2 regions of the Caballeronia sp. LZ043 genome follow, and region 1 is predicted to be linked to the other one. Evidence: predicted binding sites of a transcription regulator. Region 1 holds the regulator's gene; the other holds the start of a gene.
The links. The regulator FliA, encoded in region 1, starts transcription of late flagellar genes. The targets are predictions, from matches to a motif close to CTAAAGTTTNNNNNNNNNNNGCCGNTA.
Positions count from the first base shown of each region.

Region 2: a site for FliA is predicted at 4,013-4,039, ahead of QCE64_RS00485 (flagellin). Genes of this name have one in related genera too.

Region 1 covers NZ_JARUXT010000001.1:2,767,978-2,780,084, reverse strand. Annotated here, with positions in the region: gene putA (trifunctional transcriptional regulator/proline dehydrogenase/L-glutamate gamma-semialdehyde dehydrogenase) at 1-2,703, shown strand, start outside; gene QCE64_RS12735 (branched-chain amino acid ABC transporter substrate-binding protein) at 2,804-3,949, shown strand; partial or broken gene QCE64_RS12730 (cytochrome b/b6 domain-containing protein) at 4,001-4,419, opposite strand; partial or broken gene QCE64_RS12725 (PepSY domain-containing protein) at 4,404-4,688, opposite strand; gene QCE64_RS12720 (thiamine pyrophosphate-binding protein) at 4,767-6,473, opposite strand; gene flhF (flagellar biosynthesis protein FlhF) at 6,797-8,608, shown strand; gene QCE64_RS12710 (MinD/ParA family protein) at 8,601-9,518, shown strand; gene QCE64_RS12705 (RNA polymerase sigma factor FliA) at 9,537-10,268, shown strand; gene QCE64_RS12700 (GGDEF domain-containing protein) at 10,329-11,342, opposite strand; gene QCE64_RS12695 (aromatic ring-hydroxylating dioxygenase subunit alpha) at 11,651-12,107, shown strand, end outside.
Region 2 covers NZ_JARUXT010000001.1:98,671-110,777, forward strand. Annotated here, with positions in the region: gene QCE64_RS00475 (flagellar protein FliT) at 111-410, opposite strand; gene fliD (flagellar filament capping protein FliD) at 420-1,946, opposite strand; gene QCE64_RS00485 (flagellin) at 2,121-3,914, opposite strand; gene QCE64_RS00490 (aldo/keto reductase) at 4,159-5,109, shown strand; gene rpsU (30S ribosomal protein S21) at 5,486-5,698, shown strand; gene QCE64_RS00500 (hypothetical protein) at 5,808-6,173, opposite strand; gene QCE64_RS00505 (hypothetical protein) at 6,203-6,628, opposite strand; gene QCE64_RS00510 (DNA-3-methyladenine glycosylase I) at 7,094-7,699, opposite strand; gene QCE64_RS00515 (BadF/BadG/BcrA/BcrD ATPase family protein) at 7,814-8,743, shown strand; gene QCE64_RS00520 (Cof-type HAD-IIB family hydrolase) at 8,858-9,697, shown strand; gene QCE64_RS00525 (hypothetical protein) at 9,792-10,073, opposite strand; gene aqpZ (aquaporin Z) at 10,363-11,142, opposite strand; gene QCE64_RS00535 (glycosyltransferase family 4 protein) at 11,395-12,107, opposite strand, start outside.

The sequences.
Region 1 (12,107 bases):
TATCTGGTCGACCTGGCCCGCCGCAGCCGCCATCGCCTGATGATCCGCCTCGTGAAGGGCGCCTACTGGGACACGGAAATCAAGCGGGCCCAAGTGGACGGCCTCGAAGGCTATCCGGTCTACACGCGCAAGATCTACACGGACATCTCGTATCTCGCGTGCGCGAAGAAGCTGCTGGCCGCGCCCGACGCGGTCTATCCGCAATTCGCGACGCACAACGCATTCACGCTGTCGGCGATCTATCACCTCGCGGGCCAGAACTACTATCCCGGCCAGTACGAGTTCCAGTGCCTGCATGGCATGGGCGAGCCGCTTTATGAGGAAGTCACCGGCCGCGACAAGCTGAACCGTCCGTGCCGCGTATATGCGCCGGTCGGCACGCATGAAACGCTGCTCGCGTATCTCGTGCGGCGCCTGCTCGAAAACGGCGCGAACACGTCGTTCGTGAACCGCATCGCCGACGAATCGATTCCGGTGAAGGACCTCGTCCAGGATCCGATCGACGAAGCGCAGAAACTCGTGCCGCTCGGCGCGCCGCACGCGAAGATTCCGCTGCCGCGCCATCTCTACGGCGACGAGCGGCCCAATTCTATGGGCCTCGATCTGTCGAACGAGCATCGTCTGGCGTCGCTGTCGTCGGCGCTGCTGGCGAGCGCGAATCATCCGTGGCGCGCGCAGCCGATGCTCGAAGGCGCATCGGCCGACGATGCCGCGAGCAACGGCGTCGCCCGCGACGTGCGCAATCCGTCGGATCTGCGCGATCTCGTCGGCACGGTGGTCGAGGCGTCGCCGGAACAGGTGAGCGCGGCCATCGCCAATGCTGTCGCCACCGCGCCGATCTGGCAGGCGACGCCGGTCGAAGACCGCGCGGATTGCCTGACCCGCGCCGCCGACCTGCTCGAAGCGCAGATGCATACGCTGATGGGCCTCATCATCCGCGAGGCAGGCAAGTCGCTGCCGAACGCGATTGCCGAGATTCGCGAAGCCGTCGATTTCCTGCGCTACTACGCCGCGCAGATCCGTGGCGAGTTTTCGAACGATACGCATCGTCCGCTCGGTCCGGTCGTGTGTATCAGCCCGTGGAACTTCCCGCTCGCGATCTTCATGGGCCAGGTCGCCGCCGCGCTCGCGGCCGGCAATCCGGTGCTCGCGAAGCCGGCGGAACAGACGCCGCTCATCGCCGCGCAGGCCGTGCGCATCCTGCGCGAGGCCGGCGTGCCGGCGGGCGCGGTGCAACTGCTGCCGGGCAATGGCGAAACGGTGGGCGCGGCGCTGGTCGCCGATCCGCGCACCCGCGCCGTGATGTTCACCGGCTCGACCGAAGTCGCGCGCCTCATCAACAAGACGCTCTCCGAGCGCCTCGATCCGGACGGCCGCCCGATTCCGCTGATCGCCGAGACCGGCGGCCAGAACGCGATGATCGTCGATTCGTCCGCGCTCGCGGAGCAGGTGGTGGCGGACGTGCTGCAATCGTCGTTCGACTCGGCCGGCCAGCGCTGTTCGGCGCTGCGCGTGCTGTGCCTGCAGGACGACGTCGCCGACCGCACGCTCGAGATGCTCACCGGCGCGATGAATCAACTGGCGGTGGGCAATCCGGACCGGCTTTCGGCGGACGTGGGCCCGGTCATCGATACGGACGCGAAGCGCGGCATCGACGCGCACGTCGACGCGATGCGCGAGAAAGGCCGCAACGTCGTGCAACTGCCGATGCCGGACCACTGCGCGCAAGGCACCTTCGTGCCGCCGACGCTGATCGAACTGGAGAACATCGACGAACTGAAGCGCGAAGTGTTCGGCCCGGTGCTCCATGTGGTTCGCTACCGCCGATCGAACCTTGATAAACTCCTCGACCAAATTCGCGCGACCGGCTATGGCCTGACGCTCGGCATCCATACGCGCATCGACGAAACCATCGCGCACGTCATTTCGCGGGCGCACGTGGGCAACATCTACGTGAACCGCAATGTGATCGGCGCCGTGGTCGGCGTGCAGCCGTTCGGCGGCGAAGGTCTGTCGGGAACGGGTCCGAAGGCGGGTGGCGCGCTGTATCTGCAACGCCTCCTGGCCAAGCGCCCGAGCGGTTTGCCGAAGTCGCTGGAAAGCGCGCTGACCGTCGATCCGGCCGCGACGAAGGACACGCCGGCCGCGGCGCTCACCGCGTTGCGCGACTGGGCGATCGGCGAGCGCGATCCGCACACGGCCGCGCGTTGCGACGGCTATCTGCAGCATGTGATGGCGGGCGCGACGGCGGTGCTGACCGGCCCGACGGGCGAGCGCAATACCTATACGCTCGGCGCGCGCGGCACGGTGCTGTGCGTGGCGGCGACGCAAAGCGGCGCGCGCGCGCAGTTCGCGGCGGTGCTCGCGACGGGCAACCGCGCGTTGTTCGGCGGATCGGCGGGTGAGCAACTGGCGGCGTCGCTGCCGGCGGCGCTCAAGCCGTATGCACAGGTTCGCAAGGCGGCCGAGGACTTCGACGCCGTGCTGTTCGAAGGCGACAGCGATGAACTGCTGTCGCTGGTGAAGGAAGTCGCGAAGCGTCCGGGACCGATCGTATCGGTGCAGGGCGTGGCTGCGGGAGCGTTCGCCGACGCAGGCCACGACGGCGAAGACTATGCGCTCGAACGTCTGCTGACGGAACGCTCGGTGAGCGTGAACACGGCGGCGGCAGGCGGCAATGCCAATTTGATGACGATCGGCTGAGTTACCCCTCGGACGTTCGGATCAGGAACATTCAAACAAGCGGCAGCAGGCACGGCGATCCCGGCACGCGCTGCCATCCACACTGGAACCAGGAGAAGCTATGAAGCACACGATAACCAAGCTGGCAGCAGCCATGACGCTCGCCGGCCTGTTCGCGGGGACGGCAGTCGCGCAGACGTCGGAAGACGTGAAGGTCGGTTACGCCGGCCCGCTGACGGGCGCGCAGGCGCACTACGGCAAGGACATGCAGAACGGCATCACGCTCGCGGTGGAAGACTTCAACGCGACGAAGCCGGTGATCGGCGGCAAGCCGGTTCGCATCGTGCTGGAATCGGCCGATGACCAGGCTGACCCGCGCACCGGCACGACGGTCGCGCAGCAGCTCGTGGATGGCGGCATCAAGGGCATGCTGGGGCACTTCAACTCGGGCACGACGATCCCGGCTTCGCGCATCTACGCGAACGCGGGCATTCCCGAGATCGCCATGGCCACGGCGCCGGAATACACGACGCAGGGTTTCAAGACGGCGTTCCGCATGATGACCTCGGACACGCAGCAGGGCTCGGTCGCGGGTGAGTTCGCGGTGAAGAACCTGAAGGTCAAAAAGATTGCGATCGTCGATGACCGCACGGCCTATGGCCAGGGTCTTGCCGACCAGTTCGAGAAGGCGGCGAAGGCGGCGGGCGGCACGATCGTCGACCGTGAATTCACGAACGACAAGGCCGTCGACTTCAAGGCGATCCTGACCAAGATCAAGTCGATGAATCCGGACCTCGTGTACTACGGCGGCGCGGATTCGCAAGCCGCTCCGATGGTCAAGCAGATGAAGACGCTCGGCCTGCGCGCACCGCTGATGGCGGGCGAAATGGTCAAGACCGACACGTTCCTCAAGATCGCGGGCAACTCGGCCGACGGCACGGTGGCCTCGCTCGCCGGCCTGCCGATGAACGAAATGCCGGGCGGCCCGGCCTACGAAGCGAAGTACAAGAAGCGCTTCAACGAAGACGTGCAGACCTACTCGCCGTACGCCTACGACGGCGCCATGGCCATGTTCACCGCCATGAAGGCGGCCAACTCGACGGATCCGGCCAAGTACCTGCCGTTCCTCGCGAAGACCGACATGCAGGGCGTGACGGCGAAGCATCTGGAATACGACACGAAGGGCGATCTGAAGAACGGCGGCATCACGCTGTACAAGGTCGTCGGCGGCAAGTGGACGACGCTGCAGAGCGTGGGCGGCAAGTAAGCACGCCAGCTCTCGCGGTTGATGTTTCGGGTGAAGGCCCCGTGACTCCGGTCACGGGGCTTTTTCCTTTTCGGGACCGCGCATGTTGCCCGTCAGCATCGCCCCGACGAGATTTTTCCTGCGTCCACACACTCATCAGCACAGCCGCAAGGACATGCACGCAGACGCACACTTCCACCGCGACCGCGAGCCAGCTGTGGATCTCCTGCCGCCAGTCTTCGCCCCAGAAGGCATCGAGCCGCATGATCCAGCCGGATAGCGCGAGCGCGAGAATCAGGCACCACAGCGTGCCCGATGAAGCCCCACACGATGCGCGCGGCAACCAGACCCGCCGCGCCATACCCGAGCAGCCGGTGAGTGGAATCGGTCGGACCGAACAGGTTCCAGAGGACGATGCCCGCAACGACCCAGTGCGTGAGCCGCACCCAGAGGTCCCAGACTCTCGTGGGCCGGGTCACGGGCGGAGACATGACGCTTGTTCCACTTCCGATTTCACGACCGCGAGCGTCTTCGTGTCGTCATAGATCTCGACCTTCTTGCCGTTCTTGTCGTGGCCGTAGATCTCGTAGCAGTTGCCATCGACCTTGAACTTGCGGATCTTGCAGCCTTCGGCCTCGAGCCTGGCCTTCGCGTCGCACTCCTTCATCTATTTGCTTTTCGGATGCGCCGTGCAATCCGCCTTCGCGAACGCCGCACCCGACATTCCCATCGCCAGCGACAACGCCAGAATCTTCAGCATGACTTACTCCCGGTGGTTCTGGACGGGCTACTCTAGCGCCACCGGGAGCGCACTGAAAGCAGGCTGAAAGTTTGTCCGCTAACGCTTGCCTTGCTGCCGAATGTGTTCGAGCGTCGCGCCCGGCGTGCTCTGTTCCGCCGGAATGCGGACTTCGATTACGGCTGGCAGGCCGGAACGCTGTGCGCGCTCGAACGCGGGCATGAACTGGCTGGTCGTCTGGACGAGTTCGCCGTGCGCGCCGAACGCCCGCGCGTAGGCGGCGAAGTCGGGGTTGGTGAGTCCGGTTCCATGCACGCGGTTCGGATAGTGCCGTTCCTGATGCATGCGGATGGTCCCGTACTGGCCGTTGTTGACGACGATGAAGATCACCGGCAATTCATATTGCATGGCCGTGGCCAGCTCGTGGCTCGACATCATGAAGCAGCCGTCGCCTGCGAACGCGATCACCGTGCGCTCCGGGTACAGCGACTTCGCGGCGATCGCGGCAGGCACGCCATAGCCCATCGCGCCGCTGGTGGGCGCGACCTGCGAGCGAAACTGCCGGTACGAGTAATGCCGATGCAGCCACGTCGCATAGTTGCCGGCGCCGTTGGTGAGAATGGCGTCGGCGGGAAGGGTCTGGGCAAGCTGGCGCATGATCTCGCCGAGCTGGACATCGCCGAGCATCGGGCGCGGCTCGCGCCAGTCGAGATACGCAGCGTGTGCCGCTTCGTCCTCGCCGGCCCACGCGATGGAAGGCGGCGGCGGCAGCGCGGCCAGCATCGCCGCGATTTCCGGCATGCCCGAGACGATCGGCAAATCGGCGTGGTACACGCGCCCGAGTTCCTCCGCGCCCTGGTGTACGTGGATCAGCGTCTGCCTCGGCTTCGGGATGTCGATCAGCGCGTAACCGCCCGTCGTCGATTCGCCCAAGCGCGGGCCGAGCACGAAGAGCACATCGGCGTCGCGCACGCGCGCGGCGAGCGCCGGGTTGATGCCGAGCCCGACATCGCCGGCATAGTTCGGATGCTCGTTCGACAGCGTGTCCTGATAGCGGAATGCGCAGCCCGCCGGCAACTGCCATTGCTCGACGAAGCGCGCGAAGTCCTGCGTGGCTTCCTCCGTCCAGCCGCTGCCGCCCGCGATCACGAACGGCTTCCGTGCGTTGCCGAGCAGCTCGCGCAGGCGTTCCATCTGCGCCGGCGCGGGCGCGGCCGCCACGCGCTGGTAGCGCGGCAGCGGCGGGATGGCGGCGAGCGTCTCGGTGAGCATGTCTTCCGGCAGCGCGAGCACGACCGGCCCGGGACGCCCGGCCGTCGTGACGTGAAACGCGTGACTCAGGTATTCCGGCACGCGGCGCGGGTCGTCGATCTGCGCGACCCACTTCGCCATCTGCCCGAACATGCGCCGGTAATCGATCTCCTGGAACGCCTCGCGGTCCATGTGATCGCGCGCGCACTGGCCGATGAGCAGCAGCATCGGCGTCGAATCCTGAAACGCGGTGTGCACGCCGATCGACGCGTGCGTCGCGCCGGGCCCGCGCGTGACGATCGCCACGCCCGGACGTCCGGTCAGCTTGCCGACCGCCTCCGCCATGTTCGCCGCGCCGGCCTCGTGGCGGCAGACGATGGTCTGGATGTGCGCGGTTTCGTCGTGCAGCGCGTCGAGCACCGCGAGGAAGCTCTCGCCGGGCACGCAGAACACGCGCTCGACGCCGTGATGAACGAGCGCATCGACGACGAGACGGGCGCCGGTCGTCTGGCTTTCGGGAGCGGCGGACGGAGCAGCGGAAGCAGCGGACGTCATGCGATGAAGTCTCCTTGAAATGTCCGGAAACGCCTCGGTTCGATGCCGGAGAGGTGCCGGACGGTGAGCGACGTGCCCTCCAGCTTACGCGTTCGGCCGCGCCTTCGGCCACACGCCGCCCGGGAACATTTGGCTGCGGCGGGCGCGCCGTGTTCGGGCCCCGAACTGTCCATCAGCCGAAATACCCCTTTTTCCCACCCTTTATCCAGCGATGGACCCAAGGGGAACTTCGCAATAATGGCTTCACTGAAAAGCGGGACCGGCAAGCAGACAGACCGGTTCGCTCGCAACGATCGCCGTATCACACCTCATCGGGGGCAAGTTTGAACATTCGTAAATTCATCGGCGCGAACAGCCGTGACGCACTGCGCCAGGTTCGTGAAACGCTCGGTCCCGATGCCGTGGTGTTGTCGAATCGCACGCTGGACGACGGCTCGGTCGAAATCGTCGCGGTCGCGGACAGCGACATCGCTTCGATCTCGCCCGCCGCGCAGGAGCAGGCGGTGCGTTCGGGCGGCGCGTCGCGCGCGGCGCTGGCCGCGGCGGCGGCAGCGATCCCGGTGAAACAGCAGGCAGCCACGAACCCCTACGTGAACGGCGATGTGTTTTCCTCCGTGTTCGGCGCGAGTGCCGATGACGAAGACGACTTCGCATCCTCCGCCGACGACACGTCCCGCACGATGGCCGACACCAACCCGTGGCTGATCGAGCATGCGAAGCGCCTGGCGCAACAGGCGTCGATGCCGTCGAACCGCCCGCTCACGCCGTCGGCCGCGATTGCGCGCGGCATGGGCGTGCCGGTGACGACGCTGTCGCAGGCGCCGGTCCAGTCGACCGCCCGGTCGACCGAATCCGAAGCCGGCAAGTTTGCGCTGCGTCAGCAGCAGCCGGCCCGGGCCGAAGCGGCGCCGCAGCCGGTCTCACAACCGGTCTCGCAGCCGGCCGTGCAGCAGAAGGTCGAAACGCCCGACTGGGCGCGCGAAGCCGCGCAGGTCGCAGCCCGCCGCGCTGCGCACAAGATCAACACGAGCGCGCCGCACGCTGAAACGCCGGCGCCGGGCGCCGCGCCCGCCACGCCGGAAAGCGTCTTCGAAGGCCTGCCCGCGAATGCGGCGGCGGTCGTGACCGAGGCGATCCGGGCGCGCATGCAGCAGGTCGTCAACGACACGGTGATGAACGAACTCTCGTCGATGCGCGAGATGATGGAAGAGCACTTCGCCGGCCTGATGTGGAGCGAGCGCCAGCGCCGCAACCCGACGGGCGGCGCGCTGACCAAGCGCCTGTTCTCGGCCGGTTTCTCGGCGCAGCTCGTGCGCATGGTGATGGACAACATGCCGGAGATGGAGACTGTCGAAGGCGCGCTCGAATGGGTGCAGCAAGTCCTCGAAAACAACATTCCGGTGATGGACAGCGAAGACGCGCTGATGGAGCGCGGCGGCGTGTTCGCACTGATGGGCCCGACGGGCGTCGGCAAGACGACCACCACGGCGAAGCTTGCGGCGCGCTGCGTGATGCGCTTCGGCGCCAGCAAGGTCGCGCTGCTCACGACCGACAGCTACCGGATCGGCGCGCACGAGCAACTGCGCATCTTCGGCAAGATCCTGGGCGTGTCGGTGCACGCGGTGAAGGACGGCGCCGACCTGCAACTGGCGCTGTCCGAACTGCGTAACAAACATATCGTGCTGATCGACACGATCGGCATGAGCCAGCGCGACCGCATGGTCTCCGACCAGATTGCGATGCTGTGCGGCGCGGGCCATCCGGTGCAGCGCATCCTGCTGCTCAACGCGACGAGCCACGGCGACACGCTGAACGAAGTCGTGCAGGCCTACAAGAGCGCGCCGGACCAGCCGCCGCTCGCGGGCTGCATCCTGACCAAGCTCGATGAAGCCACCAATCTCGGCGGCGTGCTCGACACGGTGATCCGCTACAAGCTGCCGGTGCATTACGTCTCGACCGGACAGAAAGTGCCGGAGAACCTGTACGTCGCGACCAAGCGTTTTCTCATCAAGAGCGCGTTCTGCATTCCGCGCGACGGCTCGCCGTTCGTGCCGAACGAAGAAGAAGTCCCCGCGCTGCTCTCCGCGCTGTCCGCGCGTGCCTCGACCGACATGCATGGGGTGCACTTTGGATAAGTTCGTGCTCGACCAGGCAGAAGGTCTGCGACGGCTCCTCACGCGAGCTGGCTCGCGTGTGGTGGCGGTCGTGGGCGGCCCGGCGGGAATCGGTTGCACGTCGACGGTGGTGAATCTCGGCGCGGCGCTGTCGGTACATGGCAAGGATGTGCTTGTGATCGACGAGCACCGCAACGCGGCGTCGGCCAGCCGACTCACCGGCATCGAGGATGCAGGCGCGGCTGCCGCGGTGATGACGGGCCGCAGCACGCTCGCGGAGGCCGCCGGGCGCACGCCGTTCGGCTTTTCGCTGCTCGCGGCGCCGCGTGATGAACGCATCAGCCATGACGCCGCGCAATGCCGTGCGTTGCTGGACGGTCCGGCGGACATCGTGCTGATCGACGCGCAGCTGGACCGGTATGGCGCGCTCTCGTCGCTCGCGGCGCAGGCGCATGACTTTCTCGTCGTGACGCGGGTGGCCGCGTCGGCGATCACCGAGGCGTATGCGTGCATGAAGCGTCTGCACTACGCCCATGCGATCGGCCAGTTCCGCGTGCTGATCAATCACGTGCAGAACCCGGCCGATGCGGCGGTCGCGTTCGACAACCTGTCGGGCGTCGCAAGCCGGTATCTGGCTGTGTCGCTGGTGCAGGCGGGATATGTGTCCGAGGATGCGCGCGTCGCTCGGGCAAAGGAACTCTCACGCTGCGCTGTCGAAGCATTCCCGGCCACGGCCGCGGCACGCGACTACCGCGCGATTGCGGCGGAGCTCCTGCACTGGCCGATGCGCCCCGCGCCGTATGCGCGTGCGGCGAACGGCCAGGCGGACGCGCGAATTCCGGTTGGCGACTCTGAGCAGGGCGGACGGGAGACGGCGCATCGTGCGGCCGCGCTTCACGAAATGGCCATGAGCAGCACGGCGTCGATGTGATCAAGATAGGTGACCAAGATGTATAACGCCCAAGGCAAACTCTCACAGTCCGAAACGCTGACGAAATATGCACCGCTCGTTCGCCGGCTGGGGCTTCAGCTCGTCGCCAAGATGCCGGCGAGCGTCGATCTCGACGATCTCATCCAGGCCGGCATGATCGGCTTGCTGGACGCGGCCGGCCGCTACAAGGAAGACCAGGGCGCGCAGTTCGAGACGTATGCGAGCCAGCGGATTCGCGGCGCGATGCTCGACGAGCTGCGCGCCAACGACTGGCTGCCGCGCAGCATGCGCAAGACGTCGCGCGAAGTGGAATCGGCGGTGCACAAGGTCGAGCAGAACCTCGGCCGGTCCGCCAGCGAGACCGAGATCGCCGAACACATGAAGATGCCGCTCGACGAATATCAGTCGATGTTGCAGGACCTGCACGGCGCGCAGCTGATCTATTACGAAGACTTCGACCGTTCCGCCGATGACGAGCCGTTCCTCGACCGCTATTGCGTCGACCGTTCGGATCCGCTGTCCGCGCTGATGGACGACAGCCTGCGCGGCGCGCTGATCGAAGCCATCGACCGGCTGCCGGAACGCGAGAAGCTGCTGATGAGCCTGTACTACGAGCGCGGCCTGAACCTGCGCGAGATTGGCGCGGTAATGGAAGTGAGCGAGTCGCGCGTGTGCCAGCTGCACAGCCAGGCCGTGGCGCGTCTGCGCACGAAGCTGCGCGAGCAGGCGTGGACCGGCGCCGAAGCGTAAGTCTGACGTTCGACGCGTGACGCATGAGACGAATGGCCCGCAGCGATGCGGGCCATTTGTTTAGCTGGTTTCGAAATCGTGGGTTTCGGCGAACACGGTCTTGCCGGCGCCCAGACTCTTGGCGCGATACATGGCGCGGTCGGCGGCGCGCAGCACGGTGTTCATGTCGGACGGGCGCGCGATCGTCGCGCCGGACAGCAGGCAGGCGCCGATGCTCGCCGATACCGATACCGCCCGCTCCTGCACCGACGTGATGGCGGCGAGCGCCGAGTGGATGCTGTCGGCCACGGCGAGCACCGCCGAGCGGTCCCGCACCTGATGCGCGAGCACGACGAATTCGTCGCCGCCGAGCCGGGCGATGGTATCGGTCCTGCGCAGGCGCGCCTCGAGTTGATGCGCGAACGATTGCAGCAGCACATCGCCGACGGCGTGTCCGTAGGTGTCGTTCACTTCCTTGAAACCGTCGAGGTCGATCAGCAGCAGGGCGGTGGCGTCATCGGCGTCGTGGCCGTCCTGGCTGGTTGGTGGCGCGGCCATCGCCCGATTGACGATCTTCTCCAGCGCATAGCGATTCGAGAGGCCGGTGAGCGGATCGGTGGACGCCTGGCGCGCGAGATCCAGATTGAGCTTGCCGAGCCGGTCGACGAGCACGCTCAGATACACCGAAGCCCCCAGCACGCTCAATCCCAGGCCGATCGCGGCCGGCAGGTTGGCATGCCACCAAGGTTGCCCGAGGCCGAGCGCGATCACCACGATGAGCGCCGTCGTACAGGACACCGCGAGCGTGCGCTTGCCATACCGGCATCCCGAGCCGATCAGGAACCAGAACATCACCCAGATGAGCGGCAGCGCGCTGGCGCCGCCAGCCGCGAGCGCGAGTCCGAGCAAGGCCTGATCGGCGATGGTCGTGAGCGTCAGGCGCGTTCCGGACATGGCGCTCGCGCGGCTCACGACCAATAGCGTCAGGGCGCCGTAAGACACATAGAGGGCGACGAGCCGCACGACCATCGACGCATCGTGCGACGGGCGCCACAAAGCGAAGAGGCCATACGCGAGCAGCACCGCTGTTCCCATCCAGACACGAAGCGTGGCCTGCTCCCGTTCGGGACTCCGGTGCCCGGACCCGATGAAAGCCTGGATCCGGCGTGCCGGTTGATGCGCCTGCTCCATATGAACCCCTGGCTGGTGATTTCTTGCTGTTATGGTGTGCTGCTGTCTCGTATGTGCGGCCCGGTCGCGGGAGGCGCTGTGAAGGTGTGCATCGGGTTGCACCGTCGCGCGACCCGCTATTCTGCTACTTTTTGCGATCTCGCTGCAGGATCGGTTGGGGCGAATGCGGACTCTTTGACTCTTCCCGGTCTTCCTGCTTACGGCTGATGACAATGCACAACAACGCTTCTTCCCTGCAAGGCGAATGGCTGGCGGTCTGCAACAGTGAGGACGTGCCGGAGGGCGGGGCGCGAGGATTCATCGTCGCGGATGAGCGCATCGTCGTGTGGCGGGACAGTCTCGGCGCGGCGCATGTGTGGCGCGACTACTGTCCGCATCGCGGGGCGCAACTGTCGCTCGGATCGGTATCGCGCGACTGGATCACGTGTCCCTATCACGGCTGGCGGTATGACATCGAGGGGCAGTGTCTGCATATCCCGTCGAATCCCGCACTGCGTCCGCCGAAACGCGCCTGCGCGACGACCTTTGTCAGCGACGAAAAGTACGGCGTGGTCTGGATGTGTTTCGGCGAGCCCGAGTATGCGCTCGATTTTTATCCGGATGCCGATGTGCCCGGCGGGCGTCGCATCAATCTCGCACCGCAGACGGTGAGGTCATCGGCGCCGAGAG
Region 2 (12,107 bases), 2.7 Mb from region 1:
CCACAAATAAGAATGCCCGCGCGAGGCGGGCATCAAGAGCGAAGCAGCGCGCCCGACATCGGCGCGTTGTTCTTGTTGTTCTTGTGTTATCGGCGCGGCAGCTGAAAACTTTAGAAGCGCGCGGCTTGTTGATAGCGGCTTGCGGCCTTGGCGCCGTCCATCGAACGGCGATAGTTCGCGGCGAGCGCCGTCTGCGCCATCTGCGCGCGCGATGCAACAGCATCGATGCTCGCCTGGATCTTGCGGATGACCGCGAGCGACTCCGCCGGCTGCTCGGCCCGCAGCGCCATGACGAGCGGTGCGCGCGCTTCGGTCAGCTCGGCGGCGCGCGCCCAGTCTTCGTTGCCCACTGCCGTTTCGATGGCCTCGGTCAGCGACCAGGCTTCCTGAATCAGTTCGTGCTGGTTCATGTCCGGTCCTTAGCTCTTGTTGGTGGCCAGCGCGCCGGCGCTGTTGGTGCCGCCGAAGAGGGCGGTCAGATAGCTCGACTGCGTGGCCATCGACGACATCAACGAGTTGAGCGCCGTGAACTGGTCGTTGTACGAGGTGGTCAGCTGCGCGGTGTACGCGGTGAGCTGCGTCTGCTGATCGGCGATGCTGGTCAGGTCGTCGTTGAGCGCGGTCGTGCGCGTGTCGATGATGCCGCCGGTCTGCAGGAACGCCGTCAGGCTCGTGTTCAACTGCGCGGCCACGCCGTCGGTCGTGTTGAAGAGCGAGGCGACCGTGCCGCTGCTGTTGGTGAGCGCGTTGGTGAGCGCGTCTTCGTCGGTCGAAAGCGTGCCGTCCGGCTGCAGCGTGATGCCGATCGACGCCAGGTTCACCTTGCCCGTGCCGACGCCGATGCCCTTGCTGATCGTGCTGGAGATCGTATTCTTGATGGTGTTCATCATCGAGTCGCCGAGCAGCGCGCCTTGCGAGCTGGCGGTCGAATCGAACGACGTCAGCGACGACGCCGTGCTGATGAAGTTGTTGTAGGCGGTGACGAAGGCATCGATGGCGGTCTTCTGGCCGGTGACGTCCTGGCCGATCGTGAGCGTCTGCGTCGTGCCGACGGAGTCCGCGGTGATGTTCATCGTGACGCCCGTCACCGCTTCCTTGATCGTGTTGCTCGAACTCGTGACCGGCGTGCCGGCCACCGTCAGGTGCGAGTCCACCCCCGCGCTGGATTGCGTCCAGCCGTTGGTGCTGCTGATGGTGGTGTGTTCGGGAACGGTGATGGTCTTGGTCGGGTCGGTCGGGTCCGGATCGGTGGTCGTGGTGGACGAGCTGACCTGAAGCTTGTTGATGGCGGAGGTGCTGCTGTCCGCGGTGACATCGACGCCGATCTGATTGCCGAGACCCGTCGACGTGGAGCGCAGCACGAGGTGCGCGCCGTCCGAGCCGTTGACGATGGTCGCGGTGACGCCGGGATTGTCGGACGCCGAGTTGATCGCCGACACGATGCCCGACAGCGTGTTGTTGCTGCTGTCGAGCTTGATGGTGCTGCTGTTGTTGCCGACCTTCAGCGTGATCGAGCCGGTGCCGAGCGCGTCGGTGGTCGAGAACGTGCCGGACGTGAGCGATTGCGCCGAGGCGATGTTCTGCACGTTGACCGCGTAGCTGCCGGCCACGGCCGTGGTGTCGGCGCTGCCGGTGAGGCCCTTGCCGTCGGCGGTGGCGGTGAACGAGCCGAGCGTCTTGCCGTTGGCGAGATTCGTGATCGAGCTTTGCAGCAGCGACAGCACGGACTTGAGCGTGCCGATCGCGGTGAGCTGCGTGTTGTCGGCGGTCTTCTTGTTGTTGAGCGCGTCGGTCTGGCCTGCGACCTTCGCGTTGACGATCGCGGTGACGAGCGAGTTCACGTCCATCGTCGAGTTGGTGGAACCGCTGATGATCGACTGTGCGGCCTGTTGTACGGCGCTGGTCGGATCGACAGTGGAACCCGATGTCGTGGCTACGGTGGTCATGTGTGCTCCGCTCGTATTACTTCGCGATCGTTTGGAATGAGGCGGAAGTCGTCATCTTCCGAAAACGCGCACAGGGAGACGAGCTCCCTTTGCGCTGACTGCTTTGCTGCTTTGTTGCTTCCGGCGCGCATTGTACTGGCTGATGCGCGCCGGTTACAGCGTCGGCCGTGATGCTTAGCCGAGGAGCTTCAGAACTTGCTGGGGCATCGAGTTCGCTTGAGCCAGCACCGAGATACCAGCTTGTTGCAGCACTTGAGCCTTCGACAGGTTCGCGGTTTCCTGCGCGAAGTTCGCGTCGGTGATCTGCGACTGTGCCGACGACAGGTTGGTCGACTGAGCCGTCTGCGTCGAAGCGATCGACGAGAAACGGTTCTGTGCGGCGCCGAGGTCAGCTTGAATCGAGTTGACGCTGTCGAGGGCGTTGTCGATCGATTCGATCGCCAGGTTCGCGCCGTTGGCCTTCGTCAGGTCGATGTCGGAGACCTTCGGGGGAACGTTCTGCGCATTGGCTTGAGCGATGCCGTCAGCGGCGCCCGTGGCGTTTGCGTTGTCCGCAAGCGCGCCCTTGCCGGTCAGCGTGCCGCCGGTCGTGTCGAACAGACCGGTCACCGACGCGCTGATGTCGGTTTCCGCGCCGTTTGCATCCACACCCTTGAAGGTGAAGCCGCCAGCGCCGTCGCCATAGATGTTGACGCTGCTGTAGGCCGGCGTGTCTGCCGAGCCAGCGACCGTGCCATCGGCCTTGAGCGAGATCGACACGCTGCCGAGCTTGGTCGTCGGCGAGGTCGTGGTGGCGGTGGCGACGTTAGCTGCGTCGTTCTGAACGGCCGTGATGTCCGTTTGGTCCGCGCCGCCGGTGGTCGTCGTCAGCGCCGTGCCCGTCAGGGTTGCGACACCGCCGGCATTGGGCGTTTGCGTGAAGAGCTTGCTTGCGTCGGCCGTGGACAGGTACGAGCCGCTTTCCGTGCCGTTGGCGACCGTCTTGAACTTGTAGCCGCCGTTGCCATCGGCATAGACATTGATGCCGGTGATGTCCGTGGCTGCACCCGTGCCCGCGCCCGACAGATCCGGAAGCAGACCGTTCGCATCGAGGTCGATCGTTGCGCCGAGCTTCGTGTCGGCGGCGGCATACGTCGTCGTCGTCGTTTGCACGTTCGCAGCCGAGGCGGCCTTGATTGCAGCCGTTTGGGTCGTCGAGGCGCCAACCAGCGCACCCTTTGCCGTCAGCGAGAGCGCTGTGCCCGTGCCGGTGGTCGTACCCGAGAACAGGGCGGTCGTTGCCGCGCTCGACAGCGCCTGGTTGTTCTGGTCGGTGAACGTGAAGCCGCCCTTGCCGTCAGCCAGCACGTTGATCGACGTGATGTCGGCCTTGGCCGTACCCGTCGTTGCAGCACCCGCGCTCGTCAGGCTCAGGCCCGACAGCGTGCCGATCGTCGCGCCCTTCTGCGGCAGACCGCCACCGAGTTGAGCAGCCGACACGCCGTTGCTCAGATCGATACCGATGGTCTGGCCGACGTTCGCGCCAACCTGGAACGACACGGTGCCAGCCGAGCCGTCGAGCACGTTCGTGCCGTTGTAGGTCGTTTGCGAAGCAATACGGTTCACTTCAGCGATACGCTGCGTCACTTCCTTTTGCAGCGAAGCCTGGTCGCTCGACGAGAGCGAGCCGCTCGAAGCCTGCACGGCCAGCTGGCGAATACGTTGCAGGTTGTCCGAGATCTGCGACAGGCCCGAAGCAGCCGTCTGGGTCATCGAGACGCCGTCGTTGGCGTTCGACACACCTTGGTTCAAACCGTTGATCTGCGAGGTCATGCGCGAGGCGATTGCCTGGCCTGCTGCATCGTCGGCCGCGCTGTTGATGCGCTTGCCCGACGAGAGGCGGGTGATCGCCGAAGACAGCGCGCTTTGCGTGCTGTTGAGGTTCTGCTGAGCAACCAGCGAGTTGATATTGCTATTGATACCGATCATTTGTTCTCTCCTGGGAGACTAATCTGGCTTTGGCTAATGGCACCGAGTTGTTGCCTGGCGGTCCTGCGCTCGGTGATAGCCGGCCGCCTACTTGAGGTTATCGGGCCACTCGAAAAAAACTTAAGGCCGGGCTAACCGATTTGTGTAACGAATAGTGTCGAAAGCCTTCGAAGGCCCGCCCAGCAAGCCTTCCGAATCACGCGTATGCTTTTTAGTCCCTCTTCCACGCGGATTCGGAGCATTCATGCAGACACGTAATGTCGGTATATCGGAATTGAAAGTCGCGCCTTTAGTTTTTGGCGGCAATGTATTTGGCTGGACCGCCGATGAACGCACGTCGTTTTCCATCCTCGATGCATTTGTCGACCACGGTCTTAATTTCATCGATACCGCCGACGTTTATTCCGCCTGGGTCGAAGGTCATCAGGGCGGTGAATCCGAGACGATCATCGGCAAGTGGTTCAAGGAGAGCGGCAAGCGCCACAAGATCGTGCTCGCGACGAAGGTGGGCAAGCTCAGCACGCGCCCGGGGCTGACGGCGGCGAACATCGCCGCGGCCGCCGACGATTCGCTCCGACGCCTGAAGACCGATTACATCGATGTCTATTTCTCGCATCACGATGACGAGGCCACCCCGCTCGACGAGACGCTCAACGCCTATCAGAAGCTGATCCAGGCGGGGAAGGTGAGGGTGATCGGCGCGTCGAACTATACGGGCGAGCGTCTGGAGGAAGTCTTGAAGGTCGCGAAGGATTCGGGCCTGCCCGCCTATCAGATCCTTCAGCCGGAATACAACTTGTACGATCGCGAAGGCTATGAGACCGGACTCGAGCCGGTCGTGCAGAAAAATGACGTGGCAGTCGTGCCTTACTACGCGCTCGCAAGCGGCTTTCTGTCGGGCAAGTACCGCTCGAAGGCGGATACGCAGAACAAGGCGCGCGGCTCGCGCGTCGAGAAATATCTGGATGCACGCGGCCTGAAAATCCTTGATGCACTCGACGAAGTCGCGAAGCGCAACGACACGACACCCGCGACGATCTCGCTCGCGTGGCTCATCGCGCGGCCAAGTATCACGGCGCCGATCGCGAGCGCCACGTCCGTGGCACAACTGGAAAGCCTCGCGGCCGCGACGCGCCTTGTCCTGTCGAGCGAAGATGTCGAACTGCTCGACGAAGCCAGTGCGTGGCAGAAATAATCTGTCACATCAAGGAGTTGGGCGGTGCGAAGTGTTGGCAGCGGCGCGCTGTTCTGGTAACATCGCGCCCGAATCGAGAAATGTGCCCGTTTTCCTGCCTTCGCAGCCGAATGACCAAGTCAAAATCGACAACGTCAACATCCGGCGGCGGACGGCTCCGAAACGCGCGTTCACGTCGTTCTTCGAATGCGCATGCCGCTTCGGCGGCTGAATCCCAACTCTCTCTGTTCCGGCCTCCGTGGCCGCTTTGCTCGTGTCCGTCGCGGCGGGCTGTCTGGTGTGATCCAGCGCCGCGTCCGGTGGACGATCGGAGTGCCGGGGCGCGGCGATTTTGTCGTCGCGCGCTTAGAAATACGTTTAGCAAACCAGGATTTACATGACCACTATCGTCCTCAAAGAAAACGAGCCGTTCGATGTCGCGATTCGGCGTTTCCGCCGCACCATCGAGCGCAACGGCACCATCGCCGAACTGCGCGAGCGCCAGTCGTACGAAAAGCCGACCACCGCGCGCAAGCGCAAGAAGGCAGCTGCCGTCGCGCGTCTGCGCAAGCGCCTGCGCAGCCAGATGCTGCCGAAGAAGATGCACTAAGCATCGCGTGCAAGTCGGGGAGCCGCAATTCCTCGGCTTGCATGGCAAAAAGGCGGTGCGACCCGTGAGGGCGCACCGCCTTGTTGCTTGTACGTGAGAGAAACCGGCGTCAGACGAACGCGTGCCGCCTGCCGAGCGCCGCCAGCAGATGCGGCCACTCTTCCACGTCGGCGTCGTCGTGAACCTGTTCGAGTTCGATCAGCAAATCAATGATGTTGGGATCGTAGGCGTTCACATTCGACGCGTAGAGCGCGCGCATCAGCTCGCCATCCTGCGCATGCCGGTAGTAGGAAATGCCGACACCTTCCAGCGCCGCCTCGTACAGATCGTCACGCACGAGCGAACCAATCGCGCACTTGCGGCCTTCCGGGCTGCGCAGGCGGCAGGATCCATTGTCATCTTCGGACACCGCGCGCTGGGTCAGCAAATGCGTGCTGACGCGGTCGTAAATGTCCTTCGGGCTCAACATCTTCATCGGGCTCAACATCACTACACCTACTGTGCTCAGGCAGCCGTTTTCAGAAGTTCGGCCGAAAGCCCGAACTGACGTGCGATCGACGAAAGACGCTCGCGCCATTCCCACTTGCCGAAGACGTCGTGCACGTTCTGCAGGCAAGAGAGCAATTCGACGGTATTGGGATCGAACACGTTGATGCGCGCACGTAGCAGCGCGCGCTTGAGCGCCGCGACACCGACATCCATATAGGCCGGCACATGCTCGGGCGGTTTTGCGATGTAGCGGATGGGCACGCCTTCCATCGCCGTGATGTAGTCGCGCGGCCTGATGAACCGGCCGACAGGGCAGCCGCCGCAGTAACCGCGATAGGCGCCGCCGCCATGCGGGAGCAATGCGGCTTGTCCCTGCATGAACAGATGCTGTACGGCGCTGTTGAAAATCTCCTGATGGGTCAGGAAGTTCAAGCTTTTCATGATCTTCTCCCCTGCGCCCCTGCGCAGCGGCCATGCGTTTGAATTCGAGAACCTGCACCTGCTGCTCCGGAACGGCGGCGTTGTTGCGATGTCCAGCAACATAAAAAAACGCTGATGCCCTCCGGTCACTGCTTCGAACACGGCGCTTTTCCCGGCCTGGGCGTTCGGTCTCACTGTCGCCCTGTGTGCTCGCGTCGGATTTCTACACTCGATGAACGATCCGTACACCGTCTTTATAACGGTTCGGCCCGGTAAAAAGGTGCGCCAGCGCACGCGAGGACGCCATTTTTACACGTACCGTACGTTCGTGCAGTGCGGAAAACCCGGTCAAATGCCTTGCTGTTCGGGGTTTCGCGCGTGCTTCACTGCAAAAAAACACGCTTCCATCAGGACTTTCCCTAGCAAAGAACAATCGCCCTCGAAAATGTGGCCAAAACAGCTAAAACTTGCCGCGCGTGTTGAACTTCACTTCGACCTTGGCGACGCGCTCTTGCGTCTGGTTCTGGCAAAGGTCCGCGCGATGCATTCGGCCGCGTGATCGTTGACCATGCCGGTCGCTTGCATGAAGGCATAGCAGATGGTCGTGCCGACGAACTTGCAGCCGTACTGCTTGAGGGCGCGGCTCAGGGCATCCGACTCGGGTGTCGAGGCGGGCGTGGGATGCTTCGCGTCGCGCGGGGTATCGATGGTGACGCCGTCGACAAACGACCAGACGAACTCCGCGAACGACCCGTGCTCTTTCTGGATCTGCAGGACCGCGCGCGCGTTGAGCACCGCTGACGTCACCTTCGCGCGATTGCGCACGATGCGCGCGTCCTGCACGAGCCGCTCGATGTCCTCATCCGTGAAGCGTGCCACGCGCCCGATGTCGAAATTCGCGAACAAGGCGCGGTATCCGTCGCGCTTGTTGAGGATGGTCGACCAGGACAATCCCGCCTGCGCGCCCTCGAGTACCAGCATCTCGAACAGATGCTGGTCGTCGCGCGACGGCACGCCCCATTCATGGTCGTGGTAGTCGATCATCGCGTCGGTGGTTGCCCACGCGCAGCGGGCGGGTTGGGTGTCTGCCATGTGCGGTTCCCGGTGGTCATCAAGGTCGCGTCAGCATAGCGGAACGTTCTCGTCCCGCCACCTCGTCCATTCGGCTAATTGGCGCAGGCCGCCGCGGCCGGTAAGCTGGTGTCCATGAAATCCATTTCGACTTTGACTTCCTCCACGGCAACGGACGCATTCCTGCTCGGCATTGATGGCGGCGGCAGCGGTACACGCGTGATCCTCGCGGACGCGCATGGCGTTGAGCTCGCACGCGCCAGCGGCGGCCCGTCGGGTCTCGGGCTCGGCGTCGAGCGGGCGTGGAAATCCATCGAGGACGCATGCCGTAGCGCGTTCACCAACGCGGCGCTGCCGTTCGACTGGCGTGCTTGCGCACTCGGCTGCGGCCTCGCCGGCGTGAACAATGCCGATTGGCTCGCGGGCTTTCTCGCGGCCGCGCCCGAAGTGCGCGCGTTGCGTGTCGAGAGCGACGCCTACACCACCGTGGTCGGCGCACATGGCGGCGAACCTGGCGTGATCGTCGCACTGGGCACGGGCAGCATCGCGGCTTCGCTGGATCAGGAAGGAGTGTGTCGCACAGCCGGCGGCTACGGTTTTCCGAGCGGCGACGAGGCCAGCGGTGCCTGGCTCGGGCTGCGCGCAGTGGTTCATCTGCAGCGCGTGCTCGACGGCCGTGCCGCAGAAGACGGCTGGTCTCGTGAATTGCTCGCCCGAACCGGCGCGACGGATCGCAACAGTCTCGTCGTGTGGCTGTGCAACGCGAACCAGACCGCCTACGCCACGCTCGCACCCAGCGTCTTTGCGTTTCGCGATCATCCCGCTGCCGGACGGTTGCTCGCGCAGGCCGGCCAGGAAATCGAAGCGCTCGTGGCCGCGCTCGACCCGCACGGCGCCTTGCCGATTGCCTTGTGCGGCGGGCTCGCCGTTCCATACGAACCGTTTGTTTCGCTTGATCTGCGCGAGCGGATGCGCGCGCCGAGTGCGGATTCGGCTGCGGGCGCGCTTGAACTGGCGCGCCGGGCGGCGTCCGAGTCCAGAGAAGCAGCCGGCACTGCGCGATAAAATGGCGCACTTCGCGGCAGGTTCCCTCCGCTCATCGCTCCGCACAGGGCGCGCGCAACCAGGTATGCAGTGTACGCAGCGCACCCGGCGCCTGAGCCCACGACAAAGGCAGGCATGTACTCGGCCATCGCAACCGATCTCGACGGCACGCTTCTGAACAGCGACCACCAGCTCGATCCCTTCACCGCCGAAACCGTGCGCACGCTGGCCGCGCGCGGCGTGCCCATCGTCATTGCGACGGGACGGCATTATCGCGACGTCGCCGGCATTCGCGACGTGCTCGGCGTCGACGCGTATCTGATTACGTCGAACGGCGCGCGCGTGCATGCGCCGGGCGATCAGCGCATCTACTCGCGCGATCTCGACCCGGCCGCCGTACGGCGCCTCGTGCAGCCGGATCTCACGGGCACGCATGGGCGCGTCATCGTGAACCTGTTCGCCGACGACGCCTGGCTGATCGACCGCCATGCGCCCGAACTGCTGGTCTTTCACCAGGATTCGGGATTTAAGTATGAAGTGATGGATCTGCGCGAGCACGACGGCGAGAACATCGCGAAGGTGCTGTACATCGGCGAGCCGGCGGATCTCAAGGAAGTCGCGGCGAATCTGGAGCGCGAGTTTGGCGACTCGCTGTATGTCACCTATTCGCTGCCGGATTGTCTAGAAGTCATGACCTCCGACGTCTCGAAAGGCCGCGCGCTGCGTTTCGTGCTGGAGCGGCTCGACGTCGATCCGTCGCAGTGCGTTGCTTTCGGCGACAACATGAACGACATCGATCTTCTCGAAACCGCAGGGCATCCGTTCATGATGAACAACGCCAATCCGGACCTTATCAAGCGGCTGCCCGATGTGCCGCGCATCGGCAACAATTTCGAGGCGGGGGTTGCGCATCAGTTGCGCAAGCTGTTCGGGGTTCATGACGAGCTGGCCTCGCCGGGTTACCCGCAGGACTGAGCGCCGGACCCGGCGAAATGCAAGACGGGCGGCTGGTGTGGTCCAGCCGCCCGTCGCGCTTGAGTGGTCTCCCGCGAGTGGGGCATCCGCGTGCTTAGCCGCGATGTCCCCAGTTGTTGCCATAGCCGCGATGATCCCAGCCGGTGCGATTCCAGTGACCTTGATCACGGCCGTCGTGCCAGCGCGGTGCTTCATGACGGTAGTACGGCGCGCGGTACGCCGGCGCAGCCGGGCGGACATAGACGGGAGCCGGGGCCACATAAGCGGGCGCGCCGAGCGACACGCCGATGTGCAGATCGCTGTGAGCCTGAGCGGCGCCGACTGCACCCAAGGCAAGACCGGCGGCGACGAGCATGTGAGTGACGATGCGCTTCATTGTGTTTCTCCTTGAAGGCGACGTGTATGTCGCATGAGTCCAATGTACGGGCGCAGCGTCTTACACGCTTCGACGACTTGTTACCGGTTGCAAGGACGACGTAAGGAGAAAATGAAACGCTCCGATTCGGAGAGTAGGCGTGTGAGGCCCGTCAGATGGGCCTCACACGGATGTGGTCTGCAGCAGATATTTAACGCCGCGGCAAATCATAAGCATGCTTCGTAATTCGGCATTACATTTGTCGCGCCGGTTTAATCGTTCGAGTCTTCGAAGAGCGTGTCGCTCAGCCTTAATCGGCTTCGCGAGCAGTCTCCGCGAGCGGAAAACCCACCGTTTTCGGGTTGCTGCGGACCTCGGAAGGCTCCTGGCGGAATGCCTGACGCGTAAGCGAGGGATACACGAGCCCTGCGATGATCGCGCCGACGATGGGCGCAATCCAGAACAGCCACAGCTGATCCAGCGCCCAGCCGCCGACGAAGAACGCCTGGCTGGTCGAACGCGCGGGATTGACCGACGTATTGGTCACCGGGATCGAGATCAGGTGAATGAGCGTCAGGCACAGGCCGATGGCAAGCGGCGCGAAGCCTTTGGGCGCCCGGTCGTCGGTGGCGCCGAGGATCACGAAGACAAAGAAGAAGGTCATGGCGATTTCGCAGATCAGCGCGGCGATCATCGTGAAATGTCCCGGCGAGTGCTCGCCAAAGCCATTGGCGGCGAAGCCGCTCAGCGAGAAATCGAAACTCGGGCTGCCGATGGCGATCAGGTAGAGCACCCACGCCCCCAACGTCGCGCCGATCACCTGGGCAACGATATATGGCACGAGATCGCGCACGGGGAAGCGCCCCGCGGTGGCCAGGCCGATGCTCACGGCCGGATTCAGATGGCAGCCCGACACGTGACCGATGGCATACGCCATGGTCAGCACGGTGAGGCCGAATGCCAGCGCAACCCCCGCGAACCCGATCCCGAGCTCGGGAAAGGCAGCGGCAAGCACGGCGCTTCCACAGCCGCCCAGGATCAGCCAGAACGTACCGAAGATTTCGGCCCCAAGACGTTTCGATAAATTCATGTTTCCGCCTTCGTGAAATGTGATTGCCGCTGTTTCGAAAAGAGCACTGAATGAGCGCATCGAGCGCAGTTTAAGCGCGCTTTCTTTTGCAAATTGTCAAATTTGTTTGATAAATCGGCGAATTCACCACGTCTGGAAGAATTTTAGGATTGTTCGGTTACGGCCCCCTCCGCAAGCCTGAGACGAAAAAAAACCGCCCCGAAGGGCGGTTCTCGTTGCGGTCATCGAAGGCCGCATGCGTGGGAAGGCTGCTTAGCCGACGGCAACCTGGCGCAGCACCGGACGCTTCGCGGCCTGGAGCATGGCGGTGTAGCTGTCGACGTAATTCTGCGCCATCGTCTGCGCGCTGAAGCGGCGTTCGAACTGCGCGCGAATCTCGGTGCGCGAGAGTTCGTCCAGACGCTGCAACGCGCCCACGGCACCTTGCACGTCCTCGCAGATGAAGCCGGTCACGCCATGGTCGATCACCTCGGGCACCGAACCGCGATTGAACGCGATCACCGGCGTGCCGCAAGCCATCGATTCGATCATCACCAGGCCGAACGGCTCGTTCCAGTCGATCGGGAACAGCAGGGCCTTGGCGCCCGACAGGAAGTCCGGCTTCTGCGCTTCGTTGATCTCACCGATGAACTCAACGTCCGCATGCGACAGCAGCGGCTCGATCGTGGTCTTGAAATACTCCTGGTCGACCTTGTCCACCTTGGCGGCGATCTTCAGCGGCAGGCCGCTTTGCGCCGCGATCTTGATGGCCAGATCAGCACGCTTTTCCGGGCAAATACGGCCGAGGAACGCCAGGTATTCCGGCTTCTTGCTCGTTTGCGGCGTCAGCAGTTCATTCGGCAGACCGTGATACACCGTGTTCAGCCAGTTGGCCTGCGGCAGCGGTCCGCGCTGGTTGTCGGAGATTGAAATCACGTTCGCCTTCGTGAACGTGTTGAAGATCGGCTGCAGTTCTGGCAGGTCGA